Thermochromatium tepidum ATCC 43061: one gene and its partner. Each later gene encodes a partner of the first gene's protein in a complex. Links are inferred from orthologs where the notes say so. Each region holds a gene or a part of one and is shown on either strand. Other genes may lie near its edges. The genes, in order: E6P07_RS09135 and E6P07_RS12485.

The links.
Region 2: the proteins of E6P07_RS09135 (region 1) and E6P07_RS12485 are in contact, whole or in part, in a crystal structure (PDB 1JZD), measured with the Escherichia coli proteins. The link is inferred for Thermochromatium tepidum ATCC 43061 from one-to-one orthologs.

What each region holds. Positions count from the first base shown.
Region 1 is NZ_CP039268.1:1,987,284-1,997,408, reverse strand. What follows is about bases 3,537-6,595. They hold E6P07_RS09135 (protein-disulfide reductase DsbD), read left to right. Parts: upstream 3,537-3,925; coding sequence 3,926-6,265; downstream 6,266-6,595. Other genes in these bases: E6P07_RS09130 (TlpA family protein disulfide reductase), read left to right, coding at 6,262-6,595; cutA (divalent-cation tolerance protein CutA), read left to right, coding at 3,591-3,929. Also shown: gpmI (2,3-bisphosphoglycerate-independent phosphoglycerate mutase), read left to right, coding at 1-62; E6P07_RS09160 (thymidylate synthase), read left to right, coding at 68-907; E6P07_RS09155 (hypothetical protein), read left to right, coding at 1,123-1,449; E6P07_RS09150 (J domain-containing protein), read right to left, coding at 1,471-2,991; E6P07_RS09145 (FxsA family protein), read right to left, coding at 3,017-3,439; more of E6P07_RS09130, read left to right, coding at 6,596-6,846; aroQ (type II 3-dehydroquinate dehydratase), read left to right, coding at 6,964-7,425; accB (acetyl-CoA carboxylase biotin carboxyl carrier protein), read left to right, coding at 7,430-7,900; accC (acetyl-CoA carboxylase biotin carboxylase subunit), read left to right, coding at 7,921-9,261; E6P07_RS09110 (sulfur globule family protein), read right to left, coding at 9,361-9,690; E6P07_RS09105 (AAA family ATPase), read left to right, coding at 9,922-10,125. UniProt on the Escherichia coli protein: Required to facilitate the formation of correct disulfide bonds in some periplasmic proteins and for the assembly of the periplasmic c-type cytochromes.
Region 2 is NZ_CP039268.1:2,687,194-2,697,206, reverse strand. What follows is about bases 3,054-6,000. They hold E6P07_RS12485 (DsbC family protein), read left to right. Parts: upstream 3,054-4,127; coding sequence 4,128-4,874; downstream 4,875-6,000. Other genes in these bases: E6P07_RS12475 (queuosine precursor transporter), read left to right, coding at 5,692-6,000; E6P07_RS12480 (PP2C family protein-serine/threonine phosphatase), read left to right, coding at 4,902-5,684; E6P07_RS12490 (YajQ family cyclic di-GMP-binding protein), read left to right, coding at 3,633-4,115; xerD (site-specific tyrosine recombinase XerD), read left to right, coding at 3,054-3,523. Outside these bases: E6P07_RS14245 (zinc ribbon domain-containing protein), read left to right, coding at 714-917; E6P07_RS12510 (U32 family peptidase C-terminal domain-containing protein), read left to right, coding at 1,027-1,497; E6P07_RS12505 (YcgN family cysteine cluster protein), read right to left, coding at 1,515-1,949; E6P07_RS12500 (methylated-DNA--[protein]-cysteine S-methyltransferase), read left to right, coding at 2,067-2,648; more of xerD, read left to right, coding at 2,630-3,053; more of E6P07_RS12475, read left to right, coding at 6,001-6,465; E6P07_RS12470 (hypothetical protein), read left to right, coding at 6,558-6,800; E6P07_RS12465 (glycosyltransferase), read right to left, coding at 6,776-7,960; E6P07_RS12460 (hypothetical protein), read left to right, coding at 8,046-8,471; E6P07_RS12455 (PstS family phosphate ABC transporter substrate-binding protein), read left to right, coding at 8,593-9,636; phosphate ABC transporter permease subunit PstC, read left to right, coding at 9,724-10,013. UniProt on the Escherichia coli protein: Acts as a disulfide isomerase, interacting with incorrectly folded proteins to correct non-native disulfide bonds.

The DNA of each region.
Region 1 (10,125 bases):
GGATTCCGATCCCCAAGGTCATGGATGGGCGCTCGCTGCTGCTCGGCCCGGCGACGGTCTGATCGCGATGCAGGTCTATCTGGATCTGTTGCGCGACGTGATCACCAACGGTCGTGATCGGCTGGACCGCACCGGCGTCGGCACACGATCGGTCTTCGGGCGCCAGTTGAGGTTCGACCTGACGGTGGGATTCCCGTTGCTGACGACCAAGCGTCTCTATTTCAAAGGCGTGGCCGGTGAGCTATTGTGGTTCCTGTCTGGTGATACCAACGTCAACTGGTTACAGGCTCAGGGGATCCATATCTGGGACGAGTGGGCGACCGAGACGGGTGCGCTCGGCCCGATCTATGGGGCGCAGTGGCGTGCCTGGCCAACGCCGGACGGGCGCTTGATCGACCAGCTTGCTGAGCTGGTGGACGCCATCCGGACCCGGCCATACTCACGTCGTCTGGTGGTCACGGCCTGGAACCCGGCTGACCTCCCAAGGGAAGAGCTCAGTCCCCAAGATAATGTGCGCGCTGGACGCATGGCACTTGCACCCTGTCACTGTCTGTTTCAGTTTCAGGTTGCCGAGGGCCGACTGTCTTGCCAGCTCTATCAGCGCAGTGCCGATCTGTTCCTCGGTGTCCCCTTCAACATCGCCAGCTATGCCCTGCTGACCCATCTGATCGCCCAGCAATGCGATCTCGAACCAGGTGAGTTCATCCACACCTTCGGCGACCTGCATCTGTATCTCAACCACCTGACCCCAGACATCGTCTACGCCCAGCTTGAACGCACACCGCGACCCCTGCCGCGCCTAATTCTTAAACGGCGTCCACCGACGCTGTTTGATTATGACTTTGAAGACATCGAGATCCAGGGTTATGACCCGCATCCAGCGATCCGCGCCCCGATCGCGGTTTAGGGCGGAATCTGCGCCTGTCTGCGCGCGGACGGCGCAGCCGCCCTATAATGTTTCTGCCGCCGAGACCCAAAGCGGACGACGGCGGGCACGCCGGAAGTCACACCTGGGACGAGTCGCCATTCGGCGCTCGGCCCAGGGGCCCGCCGCAACGCATCATCCAGCGTTGATGCCTGGGTCAAGCGCCTTCGGGATCCCTGGCCTTCAGGCTAGGGAGGATGTCAAATCTGTTTCAGATGCGGATCCTCGGTTCATCGGTTTCGCTGTCCCATGCCATCGTTTCCGAGTCACCTTGGGAACGGACGCTCCCGATCGCCCACCCAGAGGTCGCCCGAACCCAAGCCGATGCACTGATCGCACGCCCGGTGACCCGGGTCGAACCCGCCGAGATGTCTTCTTTGCGTCAACGCCCCTACAGTGCGCCGGTCAGGGTGATGATCGGCGATGGCCAGGTGCGACGCGCCTTGGCGGCCTATGCGGCGGCCCAGCGGTTGGAGCGACGCGAAGGGCTGCAATCCTTCCTGGGGATCGATGAGTATGCTTGAAGGCAGACCGACGCCTCGCGCTCAATAGCGTGCCCTGAGGATGAGCCAGTTTGAGTCCTTGCGTTCGAGTAGCAGCTCGATGATCCCCGCCAGGGTCACCGAGCGCGACTCTTGGTCGAGATAGCTGACCTGAAACACGGCCATGAGGGCACAGCGCTGGCTGTCGGCAATGGGCTGGACCTGGATCTGCTCAAAATCGATGCGCCGGGACGCGGTGATGCGGAACCACTCGGCATAGGTCTGACGGATGGCGAACCAGGTTGCCAGCTCGTTCTCCTTGGCCAGCGGACTATAAAGCGCCATCAGCGGGTCGAGCGCGCCGGCCTGATAGGCGTGCTGGAATCGGGTCAGGATCTCGGGGGCGTTCCGGCAGTCGTCGGCAAGTGCCGTGTCACCGGACCTGACGGCGGAAACCGGACCCTGGGCCAGAGGCGGGGTCGGGGGCGTGGGCGGCGCGGGCGGGGCCGCTGGGGGGATGTCGGCCCAGGGGGCGAGCGGGGTCATGCGGTCAGGACGCCTCGCGGCGGAGGTCTCGGCTGGGGGCGTCGTGGCAGGTGGGGGCAACGCCCCGAGATTCCCTGGCGTGGTGGCGACCGTTTGCGGCTCCGGCTGAGGTGCCGGGGCGATCTGAATCTGTCTCTTACCGTCTACCGACTCGGGTGTGCCGCCCAACTCCAGGTTGGGTGGGGCGGTGTCTTGCTGGGGCGCCCCGCTGGGCGAATCAGCCGGCGCGCGCATCGTCGGGATGATGCTCGGCTGCGGCGCCGCCTTCGCCTCGGGCGTCGGCGCGGTCGTGGCGATCGCTGGCGGCTGGGGTTTGGGCCTAGGTGTCGGTCTATCTGCAAGCCTTGTGGGCGGCTCGATCCCGGATGGATGATGGACGATCCTGGGGACCGGCCTGGGTGGCTTCTCGGGCCAGAGTGCGACTGTGAGTATCAGAACGCAGGCCATGGCCGCCGCGATCGACAGTCGCCGTTGGATCGGCGTACGCCCGATCCAGCGATCATGGATCCAGATCCAGGCCGGCGCAATCCGGTCTCTCAACGCCGGCGGCAGCCAGGTCGGCGGTAGACGTCTGTAGGATGGCCTGGCCGCCGTTCGGCGCGTCTGTCCCTTCCGGTTGCCGGGGCGCACCGCGCCGCTCTCGCCACGCTGGAAGGCGGTGAAGGCACGGTTGATCTGCTCGGTGCGACGGGTCGCCCAGGCAGCGCGTTTAGGGTGTCGGTCTGGGTGATAGACCTGCATCAGCCGACGATAACGCTGCTTGGCCTGTGTGAGGGTGGTACCGGGCGCAAACCCCAGACTCGCGGGTGTGGGCGGGTTCTCATCGGCGAAGAACTGCTGGTCGAGCAGGCGGTAGGCGCTGGCGCTGGCCTGATCGCGCGTCAGCCGCCGCTCGATGGCGCGTTCCAGCTCGGCGACGCGCGGATTGTCCGGATTGCTCAGCCAGATGAGCAGCTCATCGAGATGGAGCTCCAGGGCTGGGGTCGGTCGTCCACTGACGAGTGCCTTGGCAATCTGGTGCGTCCAGGACAGGTGCATAGATTCGGACGTTGGGTGTGGTGTGTCAGTCGTCGCGGCGGAACTCGCCCTCGATCACCCGGGTCTCGGTCCAGACCTTACCGGACGCTTGCAGGTGCATGGACTGGAGCTGGATGTAGTGCTCGATCAGCCGGTGGCGTAGCGGTGGGATCAGGAGCAGGAAGCCTAGACTGTCGGTCAAGAAACCGGGCAGGATCAGGCAGAGTCCGGCGACGAGGACCAGCGCCCCATCCAGTAGCTCGATGGCGGGCACCGCGCCACGCTCGAGCAGGTCGCGCATCCGGATGAGGATACCGAAGCCCTGATGGCGAACCAGCCAGACGCCGATGACAGCGGTCAGGATCGAGAGCAGGATGGTCGAGAGGGCGCCGATCTTGGCGCCAACCTGAATCAGGACATAGAGCTCGGTCAGCGGCAAGCCGATGAAGAGCAATAACAGCAGTGGCACCATGGGGGCTCCGTTGGATGACTGGGCTTTCAGAAGATGGAATCTATCGCGGTCGGCGCGGTCAGAGTCGGTCGTTCGTCGACTCCGACGGTTGGCCGAAACCTTAACCTGTCGGCGAGATCCAGTCCAAGCAAGATCGAGTTTACCGTCTATGTCGTTGCCGCATCGTTTGATCCTCTGTACCTGTCCCGACCGAGACACGGCCCTGGGTCTGGCCGAGACCCTGGTCGAGGAGCGGTTGGCTGCCTGTGTCAATCTGCTGCCTGGCCTGATCTCGATCTATCGTTGGGAGGGATGTATCCAGCGTGACTCGGAGGTGCTGCTGCTGATCAAGACCGTCGAGGCGCGTGTCGAGCCGCTCACTGACCGGCTGCGCCTGTTGCATCCCTACGAGGTACCGGAGATCATCGCCCTCCCCATCGTCTCGGGGTCGAGCGACTATCTGAATTGGGTGAGCGAATGCGTGAACGCCGTGGAGCAGGACTCGTGAAGCGACCGTGGTTTTTGGCCGGGGCGTGGCTGTGGCTGGTGGCGGCCTTGGACGGTACTCAAGCCCTGGCCGATGACTTCCTGAGCCAGGAGCAGGCGTTTCCGGTCAGCGCCGAGGTGATCGGGCCGGAAGCGGTGCGCGTCGTCTGGGATACGGCGGACGGTTACTATCTCTACAAGAGCAAGCTCAGGTTCGACTCCGAGACGCCTGGCATCAGGCTCGGCACGGCGGTCCTGCCCGAGGCCGAGATCAAACAGGACGAGTTCTTCGGCGAGGTCGAGATCTACCGTGGGCGCCTGGTGGTCGATCTACCGATCACGCGCGCACCGGACTCGGACAATCGTCTGAGGTTGCGGATCGATTCACAGGGGTGCGCCGACGCCGGATTCTGCTACCCGCCGCATCGTGAGACACTGACGCTGGCGTTGCCCGAGCCGGCAGCCAGACTCCCCGTCGCTGCCCCGGCGACGACCGGGGACAAACCGCGTCGTCTGGCCGATCTGCTGACCTCAGTGCCGCCGGCTCGCGGTCTGTCTGGCACGGAGGACATCCCCGAGGTCGAGCAGGCCTTTCGCGTGCAGGCCGAGGTCGAGGCGCCCGATCGCGTTCGGCTCACCTGGGACATCGCGCCCGGAACCTATCTCTATGCCGATCTGATCGAGATCGCGCTCGTCGATTCGCCGGATGTCGCGCTCGGTACCATCGAACGTCCGGCGGGCACGCTCAAGCATGATTCGGTATTGCCCGACGGCTCCATCGGCGATGTCGAGATCCATCAGGGCCGACTGGATCTGACCGTGCAGCTCCAGCGCGTAACGACTGCGCCGATCACAGCAACCCTGATCGTCAAATATCAGGGTTGTGCCGAGATCGGGATCTGCTATCCGCCGCAGAGCCGGCGTATCACGCTCAATCTGCCCGAAGCGCCGGCCACGCTGGCCGATGCCGCGACGATGACGACGAGCCAGTCGGTTGCGGAGGATGCGGCAATCGTGCAGGCCGCGCCGGTCAATGACCCAGGCGGGAGCGGCCCGCCGGTCTCCGAACAGGACCGAATCGCCGCCGTGCTCGCCGGCGAGGGGCTGTGGGTGATCATCGCCGTCTTCTTCGGTTTCGGGTTGCTCTTGGCCTTCACGCCCTGCGTCTTTCCGATGATCCCGATCCTCTCGGGCATCATCGCCGGCCAGGGCGCGGGGCTGACCACGCGCAAGGCGTTCGTGCTGTCGCTGGTCTATGTGCTGGCGATGGCCCTGACCTATACCCTCGTCGGCGTGCTCGCCGGACTATTGGGGGCCAATCTCCAGGCCGCCTTTCAGAATCCCTGGATCCTGACCGCCTTTGCCCTGGTGTTCGTGGGACTGGCGCTGTCGATGTTCGGTTTCTACGAGCTGCAATTGCCTTCCAGCCTGCAATCCAAGCTTGCCGAGCTGAGCAACCGTCAGCAGGGCGGGACCCTGATCGGTGTGGCCATCATGGGTCTGCTCTCGGCCCTGATCGTGGGGCCTTGCGTGGCACCGCCGCTGTTCGGGGCGCTGATCTACATCGGCCACACCGGGGATGCACTGCTCGGCGGGTTGGCGTTGTTTGCACTCAGTCTCGGCATGGGTGTGCCCCTGATCCTCATCGGCACCTCGGTCGGTCGCTATCTACCACGCGCTGGGGCCTGGATGAATACCGTCAAGGCCGTGTTCGGTGTGGCGCTGCTGGGTGTGGCGATCCTGATGCTCGAACGCCTCCTGCCGCCGGCGCTCGCGATGGTGCTCTGGGCGCTGCTGCTGATCTGCTCGGCAGTCTATATGGGCGCACTCAACCAGCTCCAGCCAGGCGCGAATGCCTGGTTCAAGCTATGGAAGGGGCTAGGTCTGGTGCTGCTGATCTATGGCGCGCTCATGCTGATCGGCGCCGCGGCCGGCGGGCGCGACACGCTCCAGCCGCTGCGGGGGCTGATCCCTGGGGGCGGGGTCGAGCAGCTCGGGTTCAAACGCATCAAATCCGTGGCCGACCTGGAGCGCGAGCTCGCTCAGGCGCGGTCGGACGGCCAACCGGTGCTGCTTGACTTCTATGCCGACTGGTGTGTTTCCTGCCAAGAGATGGAGCGTTACACCTTCAGCGATCCGTCCGTGATGGCCGAGCTGAGGCGCTTCGTTCGGCTCCAGGCCGACGTCACGGCCAACGATGCCGAGGATCGCGCCCTGATCCAGGGTCGTTTCGGTCTGCCTGGACCTCCGGCGATCCTGTTTTTCGATCGCGCGGGTCGGGAACTGACCCACTTTCGTCTGGTGGGCTTCAAACCCGCCGAACCCTTCGCCCGTCATCTGCGTCAGGTTGCGCCATGAAAGCCTTGAAAGTCATCCTGGTCACTGTGCTTGCCGCTGGTATCAGTATCGGGGCGGCCATCGTCGGTCAGCACTGGATCGATGTCGAGGGCACCAACAGCGGCGGACAGGCCGAGCGCCCAAACGAGTCGCTCGACACCCTGCCCGATTTGCGTTTGCAAGACCTTGAAGGACGCCAGGTCTCCAGCAGTGCCTGGGCCGGCAAGGTGCTGGTGGTCAACTTCTGGGCCACCTGGTGTCCGCCCTGTTTGTCCGAAATCCCGAGGTTCGTCGAGGCTCAGGAACGGCTGCGCGAATCCGGCGTACAGTTTGTCGGCATCGCCGTCGATCGGGTCGAGGAGGTGCGCGCCTTCGTCGCCGCGCACCCGGTCAATTATCCGCTCCTGATCGCCACGCCCGAGGTGCTCGAACTCTCGGTGAGACTCGGCAACCGGCTCGAAGTGCTGCCCTTCACCCTGATCTTCGATCGGCATGGGCGGCGTGTCCACAGTCAGATCGGCGAACTGAGCACCGAGGAACTGACCCATTACCTGGACTCGCTGCTCGTGAAGGATGGACCGCACGTCTCACGCACACCCTGATCCTTGCTGGACAAGATCCTGCGAAATCCGCACAATTTGGCATGATTTGCCGCCGATTTCCTCCGGATGGCAATGATGCGTCTCCTTATCTTCTTTGGTCTGCAAGCGATTGGCGCCATGGCCTCGATCCTGGTCCTGAACGGACCCAATCTCAATCTGCTCGGCACCCGCGAACCCGGTCACTATGGGCGCGCCACCCTGGCCGACATCGAGCACCGGCTTGTGGCCATGGCCCGGGAAGCCGGCCATGAATTGACCTTCGTGCAGAGCAACGCCGAGCACGTCCTGATCGAGACCATCCATCAGGCTGGGCGCGATGGGGTGCAGTTCATCCTCATCAATCCGGCTGCCTTTACCCACACCAGCGTCGCCTTGCGCGATGCCCTGCTGGCCGTGGCCATCCCCTTCATCGAGGTACACCTGTCGAACGTGTACGCCCGCGAGCCCTTCCGCACCCACTCCTATTTCTCCGACATCGCGGTGGGCGTGATCTGCGGGCTCGGGGCCGAGGGGTATGCGCTGGCGCTAAGCGCCGCGCTCGGTCGACTGGCCCAGGATCCAACGAACGAGAACCACTGACACCATGGACATTCGCAAGGTCAAGAAGCTGATCGAGCTGTTGGGACAATCCGATGTCACCGAGATCGAGATCCACGAGGGCGAGGAATCGGTGCGCATCAGCCGCCAACCGAGCGGCGGTACGGCGATGCCCTTCTACCTACCCCCGGGGATGCCGATGCCCACGGTGGGCACCGCCCCGCCGCCGGTCGCCACACCGACCGCCCAGTCGGTAGATGACGAGGACGAGGACCAAACCACTGGTCACCTGGTGCGTTCACCCATGGTCGGGACCTTCTATCGCGCGCCCTCGCCGACGTCCAAACCCTTCGTCGAGGAGGGGCAGACGGTCAAGCCGGGCGATACGCTCTGCATCATCGAGGCGATGAAGATCCTCAACCAGATCGAGAGCGAGTACGCAGGGACGGTCAGGCGCATCCTGGTCGAGAACGGACAGCCGGTGGAGTACAACCAGCCGCTGTTCCTGATCGACTGAGGTCTGCCATCATGCCCGCCATGATCGAGAAGGTTCTGATCGCCAACCGGGGTGAGATCGCGCTGCGCATCCTGCGTGCCTGTCGTGAGCTCGGCATCAAGACGGTCGCCGTCCACTCCGAGCCCGATCGCGATCTCAAGCATGTGCTGCTGGCCGATGAGTCGGTCTGCATCGGCCCGGCCCCAGCGCTCCAGAGTTATCTCAATATCCCGGCCATCATCAGCGCCGCCGAGGTCACGGACACGGTGGCCATCCATCCCGGCTATGGCTTTCTGTCGGAAAACGCCGACTTCGCCGAGCGGGTCGAGAAGTCGGGCTTCATCTTCATTGGCCCGCGTCCCGAGACCATTCGGCTCATGGGCGATAAGGTCTCGGCCATCGCGGCCATGAAGGCCGCTGGCGTGCCCTGCGTGCCCGGCTCCGACGGTCCGATCGACGACAACAAAAAGCGGACACTCGAGATCGCGCGCGAGATCGGCTATCCGGTCATGATCAAGTCGTCCGGAGGCGGTGGTGGGCGCGGGATGCGCGTGGTGCACTCGGAGGCGACCCTGCTCAACGCGATCGCCCTCACCCAGGCCGAGGCGGCGGCGGCCTTCAATAACGATACGGTCTATCTAGAGAAATATCTGGAAAACCCGCGTCATATCGAGTTCCAGGTCCTGGCCGACCAGATGGGCAATGCCATCCATCTCGGCGAGCGCGACTGCTCGATGCAGCGGCGGCATCAGAAGGTGGTGGAAGAGGCGCCCGCGCCCGGGATCACCGAGGAACAGCGCCGTGCGATCGGCGAGCGCTGCGCCGCGGCCTGTCGTTCGATCGGCTACCGCGGGGCGGGGACGTTCGAGTTCCTCTATGAAAACGGGCAGTTCTATTTCATCGAGATGAACACCCGCGTCCAGGTCGAGCATCCGGTCACCGAGATGGTCACGGGGGTGGATATCGTCAAGGAGCAGATCCTGATTGCCGCCGGCGAGCCGCTGCGCTATCGGCAGGAAGACATCCAGATGCGCGGACATGCCATCGAGTGTCGCATCAACGCCGAGCACCCAGACACCTTCTTGCCCAGTCCGGGCAAGATCACCGATTTCCATGCCCCGGGCGGTCCTGGGGTACGGATCGATACCCATATCTACTCAGGCTATACCGTGCCCTGTCACTATGATTCGATGATCGGCAAGCTCATCGCCCATGGTGAGGATCGCGAAGCGGCGATCGCGCGCATGTGCAATGCCCTGCGCGAGACGGTCATCGAGGGCATCAACACCAATATCAAGCTCCATCGCTCGATCATGCGCGATGGTGGCTTCCTGGCCGGCGGCGCCAACATCCACTATCTGGAAAAGATGCTCGGCCTCTAGCCGCCAGGGTGCATCGTCTCCGGCAGGCCAAACGCCTCGGCTCGGGAAGAGCCCGAGGCGTCTTTTCAATGTGGACGCGATCGCTCGCGGCCAGACCGCTCACTGGGAGGGCCAGATCTCACGGCTTGGGGTCGCTTGTCGTTGGGCAGGAGCAGCGGGCATCTGGGGCGGAACCGCGCCATAGGGCATTCCATAGCCGCCGTAGGGAACGCCATAGCCATAGCCGCGATTGTAGGCACGGCCATAACCGCGTCCGCCGCCGCTCATATTCATGTTGAAGTCGCCATAGCCATCGCCGAACATGTCGCCTCTGTTGTCCCAGAGGCCGTTGCCATCGCCAGGGCCGCCCCACCAGGCACGTGTGGTGAAGGATGCGCCGGCAAAGAGCGCGGCGATGGCGCAAGCGGCGATCCGATTGGATCGGATCATGGTGTCGTCCTCTGTTGTGGAGCTGGGATGGCCGAACCAGGATAGGGGGCGGGCGTGTCATCCACAATTCATCGACCTTAAAAAGTTTTAACCGCGTCGCTCGATAAAACCTGCAAATCTAATGTCCCGATCGGCCATCCATAGCCGCTGGCCGGGGGTCGCAGGCGTGTGAGATCTATGAGGAGGCGAGCCTTGGAACAAAGCCCCAACCTGGACTCGAACAAGGGGGACTTGAACAAGGGCGCGGACGCCCGGACGAATGGCCAAGCCGCTCTGGCCCGGCGTTTCGCGGCACTGCGCGATCAGATCGCACGTGCCGTCCTCGGGCAACAGGGCCTGATCGAGCGGTTGCTGATCGCCCTACTGGCCGATGGGCATCTCTTGGTCGAGGGGGCCCCGGGTCTGGCCAAGACCACGGCGGTCAAGCAGCTCGCC
Region 2 (10,013 bases), 700 kb from region 1 along the record:
CCAACAGGGCAAACGACTCTATCTGGCCGCCAATCTCATGCCGCACGGGGCCAAGCTCAAGACCTTCATCGACGACCTGCGGCCCATCGTCGAACTGGAGCTAGACGGGCTGATCATGGCCGATCCGGGCCTGATCCTGCTCGCACGCGAGCACTGGCCCGATCTGCCGATCCATCTCTCGGTGCAGGCCAACACGGTCAACGCCGCCGCCGTGCGCTTCTGGCAGCGGCAGGGGCTCAAGCGTGTCATCCTCTCGCGTGAGCTATCCCTGGCAGAGATCGCCGAGATCCGGGACGCCTGTCCCGACATGGAACTCGAAGTCTTCGTCCATGGCGCGCTTTGCATCGCCTATTCAGGGCGCTGTCTGCTCTCGGGGTATTTCAATCATCGCGACGCCAACCAGGGTGCCTGCACCAACGCCTGCCGCTGGGAGTATCGTCTGGGTAAGGCGGATGTCGGGGCCAAGACCGCGCCGGCACAGCGTCATCCGGCCGCCGAGTCGGTCTATCTGCTGGAAGAGTCCAAACGCCCCGGCGATTACATGCCGATCTTCGAGGACGAGCACGGCACCTATATCCTCAATTCACGCGATCTGTGCGCCATCGAGCATGTCGAGCGCTTGGTGGCCATGGGGATCGACTGTCTCAAGATCGAGGGGCTCGACCAGTTTCGTTAATAGTTGAACTTTTTTGCGAGAATGTTGTAATATCTGCATGTCCGCAAGATGGTCATGCCTCCAAGAGGCCGCCGAGTTCTTAGGGGTGTGTCCTCAGACGCTGTCGGTGCGTGAGTGGACGTGTCCGGATTGCGGAAGTATCCACGACCGCGATGTGAACGCGGCGATCAATCTGAAAAAGTGGCCGAGAGTTCGGTTGGCGGCTGCCAGCCCTTTCAGCGACAAGCTGATTGCTCGGTGACAGCCTGTGGAGAGGTGGGCTCTGGCCTTGGGCACGCTCAAGGCGAAACCGGCCTCTGCGAAGCAGGAAGTCAGCTTTGTTCCTGTGTGAACAGGAATGAGTAAGTCTGATGGAACGGCGCACCAAGTCGCACTACTATGTCGCACGCGCCACTCAGGCCTATCGCGCTGCCATCGACGATGCCCTGGCCGGTCGCCCCTTCAGGCCCGAACTCAAGCGCGATCTAGAGGGACTGGCCAATCGCGGCTATACCGAGGGCTTTTATCGTCGCCATGCCCCGGACGAGACCCAGAACTATGGCGATGGCACCTCGCGCCATCAGCGCCGGATCTTCATCGGCGACCTGAGGGATGCCGCGCCGGGCTGGGTTGAGGTCGAGGTCAGGAACCGATTCGCGCTCGGTGATACCCTGGAGCTGATGACACCGAACGGGAAGCGGATCTTCCGGCTGGAGCAGCTCACGACCCCGAGCGGCGAGCCGCTGGAGGTCGCGCCCGGCTCAGGCTGGCGGGTGCGTATTCCAGTGCCTGAACCCGTCGGCGAGATGGCCCTGCTGACGCGCGTCCTGGAGTCGGGTTGAAGCGCGCGACTATAAGGCTAACGAATCCAGTCGATGAGGTTCATGAGTGGATCCTCGCCCGTCTCAGGTCCGATGACCCGCCCACGTACGCTCTGACCGGCCTCCAGGACCGAGTCCGGATCGCCGCTGATGAGCGGATGCCAGCTCGGCAGCGGTTTGCCCTCGGCCAGGAGCCGATAGGCGCAGGTCTCCGGCAGCCAGTTGGGCCAGACCAGCACCTGGGGGACGAGGGTCACGCAATCGGGCATGTACCGGGCGCGCTCGGCGTAGCGACGGCAGCGGCAGGTCTCCAGATCGAGCAGGGCGCAGGCCACGCGCGAGTAGACGATGTTGCCGGTCTCCTCGTCTTCGAACTTCTCCAGACAGCACTTACCGCAGCCGTCGCAGAGCGACTCCCATTGCTCGGCGGTCAGTTCGTTCAGGGGCGTGGTTTCCCAAAAGCGTTCGTTCATCGGGCGATGTCTCGTGTTTGGTATGGCGGCCATGGATCATGGCCAGTGAGACTGGATCGGGACACCGATTCTGAGGCCAGTATACCCGTCCGTCGACCCTATTACCGATGATCCCTGATGCCGAGCGCCATCGACGCGCGGGAGAGCGAGATGACATCCGACGATGCCCAATGTCTGATCGAGACGCCGCTGGGTTGGTTGGGTCTGCATTGGCGGGGCGATGTCCTGACCGGCATCGATCTGGACCCGCCACCAACCCATCACCCACCACCCTCAGGATGTGAGCCGCCACCCTCGATCACGCGCCGACTCGAGGCCTATTTCAGCGCGCCCGACACCCCCTTTGATCTGCCGCTGGAATTGAACGGAACCCGGTTTCAGCAACGGGTGTGGGCGCTGTTGCGCACCATTCCCGTCGGCCAGACATGCACCTATGGCGAGATCGCCCGCGAACTCGGCAGTGCGGCGCGCGCCGTCGGGCAGGCCTGTCGCGCCAATCCCTGTCCCATCGTGGTGCCCTGTCATCGGGTCGTCGGTCGGCATGGGCTAGGCGGCTTCGCCGGAGACCGGACGGGCCGGCGGCTTGCCATCAAGCGCTGGCTGCTGGAACACGAGGGCGTTTTACGGTATTCAACGCCGACCGACAGCACGCTCGGGCCGACGCCCGCCCTGAAGACCGGATGGACGACCGAACACTGATCGAAGGTTTCGCCGACGCGCTCTGGCTGGAGCGCGGCCTAAGCCAGAACACGCTCGCGGCCTATCAATCCGATCTGCGTGCCTTTGCCCAGTGGCTGAGTGAGGAGCGCGGACGTGCACTGCTCGAGGCCGAGCGCGCCGATCTGCTCGACTATCTGACCCGGCTCGCCCAGCAGGGCCGCAACCCGCGATCCAGTGCCCGTCTGCTTTCCTGTCTGCGCCAGTTCTATCAGTATCTGCGCCGGCGCGGCCTGATCGAGGCCGATCCCAGTGCCCGTGTCGAGGCACCCAAACTCGGGCGCCCCTTGCCCAAGAGTCTGAGTGAGGCCGAGGTCGAGGCCCTGCTCAACGCACCGGACACCGAAGACGCACGCGGCCATCGCGACCGCACCATGCTGGAGGTGCTCTACGCCAGCGGTCTGCGCGTGAGCGAACTGGTCAACCTCACCCCTGGTCAGGTGAATCTGACCCAGGGCGTGGTGCGCATCCTCGGTAAGGGTGGCAAGGAACGCCTGGTCCCGCTCGGTGAGGACGCCTGCGACTGGTTGCGCGACTATACGCGCGGTCCGCGGCTCGACATCCTCGGCGGACGGGTCAGCGACTTCCTGTTTCCGACCCGCCGTAGCGACTGCATGACCCGCCAAGCCTTCTGGCAGCTCATCAAGCGCTATGCCATCCAGGCCGGGATCCGCAAGCCGCTCTCGCCCCATACCCTGCGCCACGCCTTCGCCACCCATCTGCTCAATCATGGCGCAGATCTGCGCGTGGTGCAGATGCTGCTTGGTCATAGCGATCTCTCGACCACCCAGATCTATACCCATGTGGCGCGCGAACGGCTCAAACAGCTCCATGCTCGCCATCACCCCCGTGGCTGACGGCTGAAGACCAAAAGCACCCCAATCCCAGGACACCACAACCCCTCCGAATGGGTTAACATTCAAGTCATCCGTCACTTTACACCGCCCTACCGAGGGTGTACCGGTCATGCCTTCCTTCGATGTCGTCTCCGAGATCGATCTGCAAGAGGTGCGCAACGCGGTCGATCAGTCCAATCGCGAGATCGGTACCCGCTTCGATTTTAAGGGTGTCAAAGCCAGTTTCGATCTGAGCGACGACAGGATCCTGCTCAATGGCGAGCAGGAGTTCCACCTCCAGCAGATGATGGATATCCTGCGCCAGAAGCTGGTCAAACGCGGAATCGACCTGGCGAGCCTTGATCCCGGCGAACCCGTGACCAATCTGAGCCGTGCACGTCAGGAGATCCGGCTCAAGCAGGGCGTCGACTCAGACACCGCCAAGGCACTGGTCAAGGCCGTCAAGGCGAGCAAGATCAAGGTGCAGGTCCAGATCCAGGGCGATCAGCTCCGCGTCACCGGCAAGAAGCGCGACGATCTCCAGGAGGTCATCGCGCTCCTGCGTGGCGGTGACTGGGGTCTACCGTTACAGTTCAACAACTTCCGCGATTAGGGTTCCGAGATCATGAACAGATTCATCCAACGCCTTTTGATGGCCGCTGCGCTCGCCTGCTCGACCAGCAGCCTGACCCTCGCTGCACCTGATCAGGCCGAGCACAAGATCCGCGCGGCGCTCAAAGAGGTTGCACCCGACCTCAAGATCACCAGCATCCAGCCTGCGCCGATCCAAGGACTCTACGAGGTCATGGCCGGCCCCAATCTGATGTACATCACCGCCGATGGTCGTCACTTTATCAGCGGCCCAATCGTCGATCTCAAGACGCGCGAGGATCTCACCGAACCGCGTTTGGCCCAGGCGCGCAAACAACTCGTCGATGCCGTTGGCGAGGACGCCATGGTGATCTTTGGTGACAAGGGCGCCAAGCACACCGTCACCGTCTTCACCGACATCGAGTGCGGCTACTGTCGCAAGCTGCACAGCCAGATCGCCGACTACGAGAAGGAAGGCATCCGGGTGCGTTATCTGTTCTTCCCGCGCGCCGGCAAGGGCAGCGAGTCGTTCGACGAGGCCGTCTCGGTGTGGTGCGCCGGTGACGAAGAGGCCCGTCGCACGGCCTTGACCAAGGCCAAGGCCGGTGAGTCGATTCCCTCCAAGACCTGTGACAACCCGGTCGACGAGCACATGGCGCTCGCCGCCGACTTCGGTCTGCGCGGCACCCCAGCGATCATCACGGATCGTGGCGAGCTGATCCCCGGCTATGTCGAGCCCAAGCGCCTGGCCGCCAAGCTCAATGGTCAGCCGAGCGACTGAGCGCCTGTCCGCCACGAGCACGCCATGATGGACATCGAGCCTGTCAGTGCCTTCGCACTCGACTTTTCCTGGCGCACCGATCAGGGGCGGGTGCGCCAGCGCAACGAAGACGCCGTGATCGTGCGTCCAGAGTTTGGTCTGGTCGTGGTCGCCGATGGTGTCGGCGGGGCCACGGCCGGTCATGTCGCCAGCCGACTGGCCACTGAGACCATCGCCAATCGCTTCAACAGGCGTGTCGGCGTCAGCGCTACTGCCGAGAAGGCGCGACTCTATCTCCAGGCCGCCGTCGAGGAGGCCAATATCGCCATCCTGCGCCACGCCGAGGAGAACCACGCCTGCGTCGGCATGGGGACGACCGTGGTCGTGGGCGCGGTTGGCCTGGACTGGCTGGCCTTTGCCTATGTCGGCGACTCGCGTCTCTACCGGTTGCGTAATGATGAACTGATCCAGCTCTCGCGCGACCACTCCTTTATCCAAGAGGTCGTCGATCAGGGGTTTTTCAGCTCGCGCGAGGATGCCCGACGCTACGGGATCGGCGAAAACATCCTGACCCGCGCCCTGGGGACGGCGCCAAGTGTGGCGGTTTCGTCCGATGTGATCGCGATCGACAGCGGTGATCTCTTTCTGTTCTGCACCGATGGGCTGAGTGGTCTGGTTCCGGATGACTGGCTGATGCAGATTCTGAGCTCGATCGGGGACGAAACCCTTGAGTCGGCGGCCGATGCCTTGGTGCGGTTGGCCAATGAGCGCGGCGGGACCGACAACATCACGCTCGCCCTGTTGCGCATCGGGGCGCGTCTGGCGGTTTGAGGGCCGGATGTTCGACCGCTCGACCAAGCTGTTCATCGTCCTCGGTGGTTTCTTCGTCTGCAACGCCCTGATCGCCGAGTTCCTGGGTGTGAAGATCTTCGCCCTTGAACCGACCCTGGGACTGGCGCCATTCGGTTGGAACCTCTTCGGTCAATCTGGCTCACTGAGCTTCACCGCCGGTGTGCTGCTCTGGCCGGTGGTGTTCATCATGACCGACATCATCAACGAATACTACGGACGGCGTGGGGTGAAGCTGCTTTCTTATCTCACGGTCGGGCTTATCCTCTATGCCTTCGGTTTTGCCTATCTATCGATCGGGCTGGCGCCTGCCGACTGGTGGATTGGGATCCAGTCCGGGCAGGGCGTGCCGGACATGCAGGCGGCCTTCAGTGCCATCTTTGGCCAAAGCCTGTGGATCATCATCGGCTCGGTGGTCGCCTTCCTGATCGGTCAGATCGTCGATGTAGCCGTCTTCCATCGCATCCGGCGTTTTACGGGGGAACGCTCTCTCTGGGCGCGCGCAACGGGATCGACGCTCATCTCGCAGTTCATCGACAGCTTTGTGGTGCTCTATGTCGCCTTTGTGCTGGGGCCGCAGCAATGGTCGATGGGGCTGTTCCTCGCGGTGGGCACGGTGAACTATGTCTATAAGTTCATCATTGCCATCGCACTCACACCCCTGATCTATCTCGGGCACGCCCTGATCGATCGCTATCTGGGCGATGAGGTCTCTCGGCTGCTTCGTGAGCGCGCAATGGTCGATCAGGTGAGCGGACCCTGAGACGGCTCGCGCATCGGTACGCGATCCCAGCACCCTCGGTCCGTCTAGACTAATCTTTAATCAAGACCATGATGTGTGACGGAGGAACCGCAATGATCACCGGAATCGTCGGCCAAGCCGGTTGGATGGGGATGCAGCGCGGCCTGGATGGCTTGAGTCAGAATGCCAGTGAGATCGCGGGTGCTGGCGTCAGGCCACCGGAAGGCTCATCGGTGCGCGACATCAGCAAGCCGCTGATCGATCAGACCGAAAACCTGCGCCAGGTCGAGGCCTCGGCCAAGGTGATGCAGGCATCGACCGAGTCCTTTGATCATCTGATCGATGTCCTTGCCTGATCAATCACCCGCTCATAGAACCTCAGCAGACGGTCGGCCAGCAGCGGGGCCGACCAATCACGCGCATGCTCGACCGCCTCGCGCGCCAGACGCTGGCGCAGCGCGGGCTCCTTCAGCAGCCGCACTACCTTACTCGCAAAGTCTGCCTCGTCCTCCTCGGCGATGAGCGCGCCCTGTCCATCGCCCAGCACCTCTTTGGTGCCCATGACGGCGGTCGAGACCACGGGCACGCCAAGCGCCATGGCCTCCAACAGCACTAATCCCTGGGTCTCGGTCCGCGAGGCGAAGACGAAGGCCGCGCCGGCCCGATAGCAGTCCTCCAGACTGCCGTCACGATTGAGATACCCCAAGAAGCGCGTGTTGTCGGTCAGACCCAGGTGCGCGGCCAGTTGCTCCAGATCGCGCTGGGCCGGACCCTCACCGGCGATCACCAGCAGCACGTCCGGGACCTCGGTCTTGATCCTGACCAGTGCGCGTAGGATGAACTCGATGTTCTTCTCGAAGGCGAGCCGACTCACCAGCACCAGCACCGGGCGCTCGGGCGGGATGTCATAACACGCCCTGAAACGCTGCCCATCGCCTCGGCTGAACTGATCCAAATCGATCCCGGTCGGGATGACCTCGGCCGGGGTTTGGATACCATAGTCCCGGAGTACATCGAGCATGGCCTGCGAGGGCACCACGAGTGCATCGACGCCATTGCATTGATTGGTCGAAAAATGACGCGCCGCGCCACGCATCCAGCGCGCCGGAACCCAAGGGACATAGTGATGCAGGTATTGTTCGAAAAAGGTGTGATAGCTCTCGACCACGGGCAACCCAAGCCGTTTAGCCAGCGCGAGTCCTGAATAGTGGGCAATGAAAGGCGTGTGGATGTGGATCAAATCGAATCCGCGTCCCCTGAGTGTGTCCGTCAGACGGCGAATCTTGAACGGCTGGAGGATGCGATCCTCGGGGTCGATCGGCAAATAGCGCGATGGGATACGGATGATCTCGAAGGATGCGTCGGCGCCTGCATAATACTCACGTGAGCCATAGTCGGGCGCGATCAAGGTAACCTCGTGCCCCTTGGCGCTGAGTTCACGCGCAAAGGTCTGGATCGAGGTCGAAACGCCGGTCACACGGGGGAAATAGACATCAGAGATCTTCAAGACGCGCATGGCTCATTGCTCGAAACCGAAAAATCCGGCGATCATACCCGATAAATCGCTGTCATCGCGGCCAACCTTTTTCAGGAACCTTGCCATGGTTGATCATTATTCTCTTGTTCGGCTGACGTGCGCGGCCGGTCTGGCTCTGAGCGCGCCCTTGCCGGTCCATGCGGCCGAGCCAACCGTCGCACCCGCGCTCTGGGGGCAGGGAGTCAAGAGTTGCGCGGCCTATCTTGCCAGCCTGCCCGGACCAGGCACGCCGGTCGAGATCGCCAGCGAGGAATATCGGCTTTACCGCCAGTGGCTGGCGGGCTTGGTCACAGGCCTGAACCTGGCGGTGGGGCACGACGTGCTCAAGGGCGGCGAGCTGGATGCAGCCATGCTACGTATCGGTTCGCTGTGCGAGAAGCAGCCGCAGGAGGATTTCTTCAATACCAGTCTGCGTCTGATCCGTTCGCTGGGACAATTACAGGGCGAGTCCGGTCCGCCGCGGGAGTCGATCCCTGGGGATCAGGGTTGATCCTGTCGTCGCGCCGCTGGGGCAGTCATAAGATTGTCATCTTTTATTCATACAATGGGAACGAGTCATGGCGACAATAGAGCTCCGTGTGATTTCATCCACTTGTAGGAGATTACAGCCCATGAACAGGTCCCTGATCGCCGCAGCCATGACCCTGGCCGCAACCACCCTATCGGCCCAAGCCATGGCCCGCGATAACCTCTACATCGTCGGCTCCTCGACCGTATTCCCCTTCTCGACCGCCGTGGCCGAGACCTTCGGTCGCACCACCAAATTCAAGACCCCCAAGGTTGAGTCGACCGGTACCGGTGGCGGCATGAAGCTGTTCTGCGCCGGCGTGGGCGTCGAGCATCCGGACATTACCAATGCCTCGCGCCCGATGAAGCTCAGCGAATATGAGGCCTGCCAGGCCGCCGGGGTCAAGGAGATCACCGAGGTCAAGATCGGCTTTGATGGTATCGTCATCGCCAATTCCAAAAAGGCCGGCGCCTGGGATCTGAGTCTCAAGGATGTCTATCTGGCCCTTGCCAAGGATGTGCCGGATGGCAAGGGTGGCTTCATGGCCAACCCCTACAAGACCTGGAAGGATGTCAACCCCGAGCTGCCGGACCTCAAGATCGAGGTGCTGGGTCCGCCCCCGACCTCCGGCACCCGTGACGCCTTCGTTGAACTGGCCATGGAAGGGGGCTGCAACAGCATCCCCCAGATCAAGGAACTCAAAAAGTCCGATGAAAAGAAGCACAAGGCCGTCTGTCAGGGTATCCGTGAGGACGGTGCCTATATTGAGGCCGGGGAGAACGACAACCTGATCGTCCAGAAACTGGTGGCCAACCCGAGCGCACTCGGCATCTTCGGCTACAGCTTCCTGGATCAGAACACCGACAAGGTCCAGGGCGCCAAGATCAACGGCGTTGCCCCGACCTATGAGACCATTTCACAGGGGTCCTACCCGGTATCGCGCTCGATCTATTTCTATGTCAAGAAGGCCCATGTCGGCACCATTCCCGGCATTGAGGAATACGTGAAGGAATTCACCAGCGAAAAGGCCTGGGGTCCGAATGGCTACCTGGCTGACAAGGGCCTGATCGCCCTACCGGATGCCGAGCGCAAGGCCGTCGCCGAGGCGGCTCGGTCGCTCAAGTCGATGGAGAAGCCCGCCAAGTAAGGTGTCACAGGACGCCTCACGCAGTGTTGCCGATGCCTGATTCTCTTAGGCATCGGCTTTTGCATTTCACACCCAGACGAGATTCCGATGTATTCCTGGATCCTCATGCTCGTCGTGCTGACGGTTATGACCTTGGCCTATCAACTCGGACGTCGGCGCGCCATCATGACCGTAGGCGGCCCGGCCCAGATGAAACACCTGCATTCGCTGCCAGCCTACTATGGTCTTTACGCCGCGCTCTGGGCCGGTATTCCCGCTCTGCTGCTCATGGGGCTCTGGATCGGTTTTCAGGACCAGATCATCATTGGTCTGGTGACGAACAGTCTGCCCCCGGGGGTGCGGGAGGGACTCTCCAGCGGTCAAATCAGTTTGCTCAT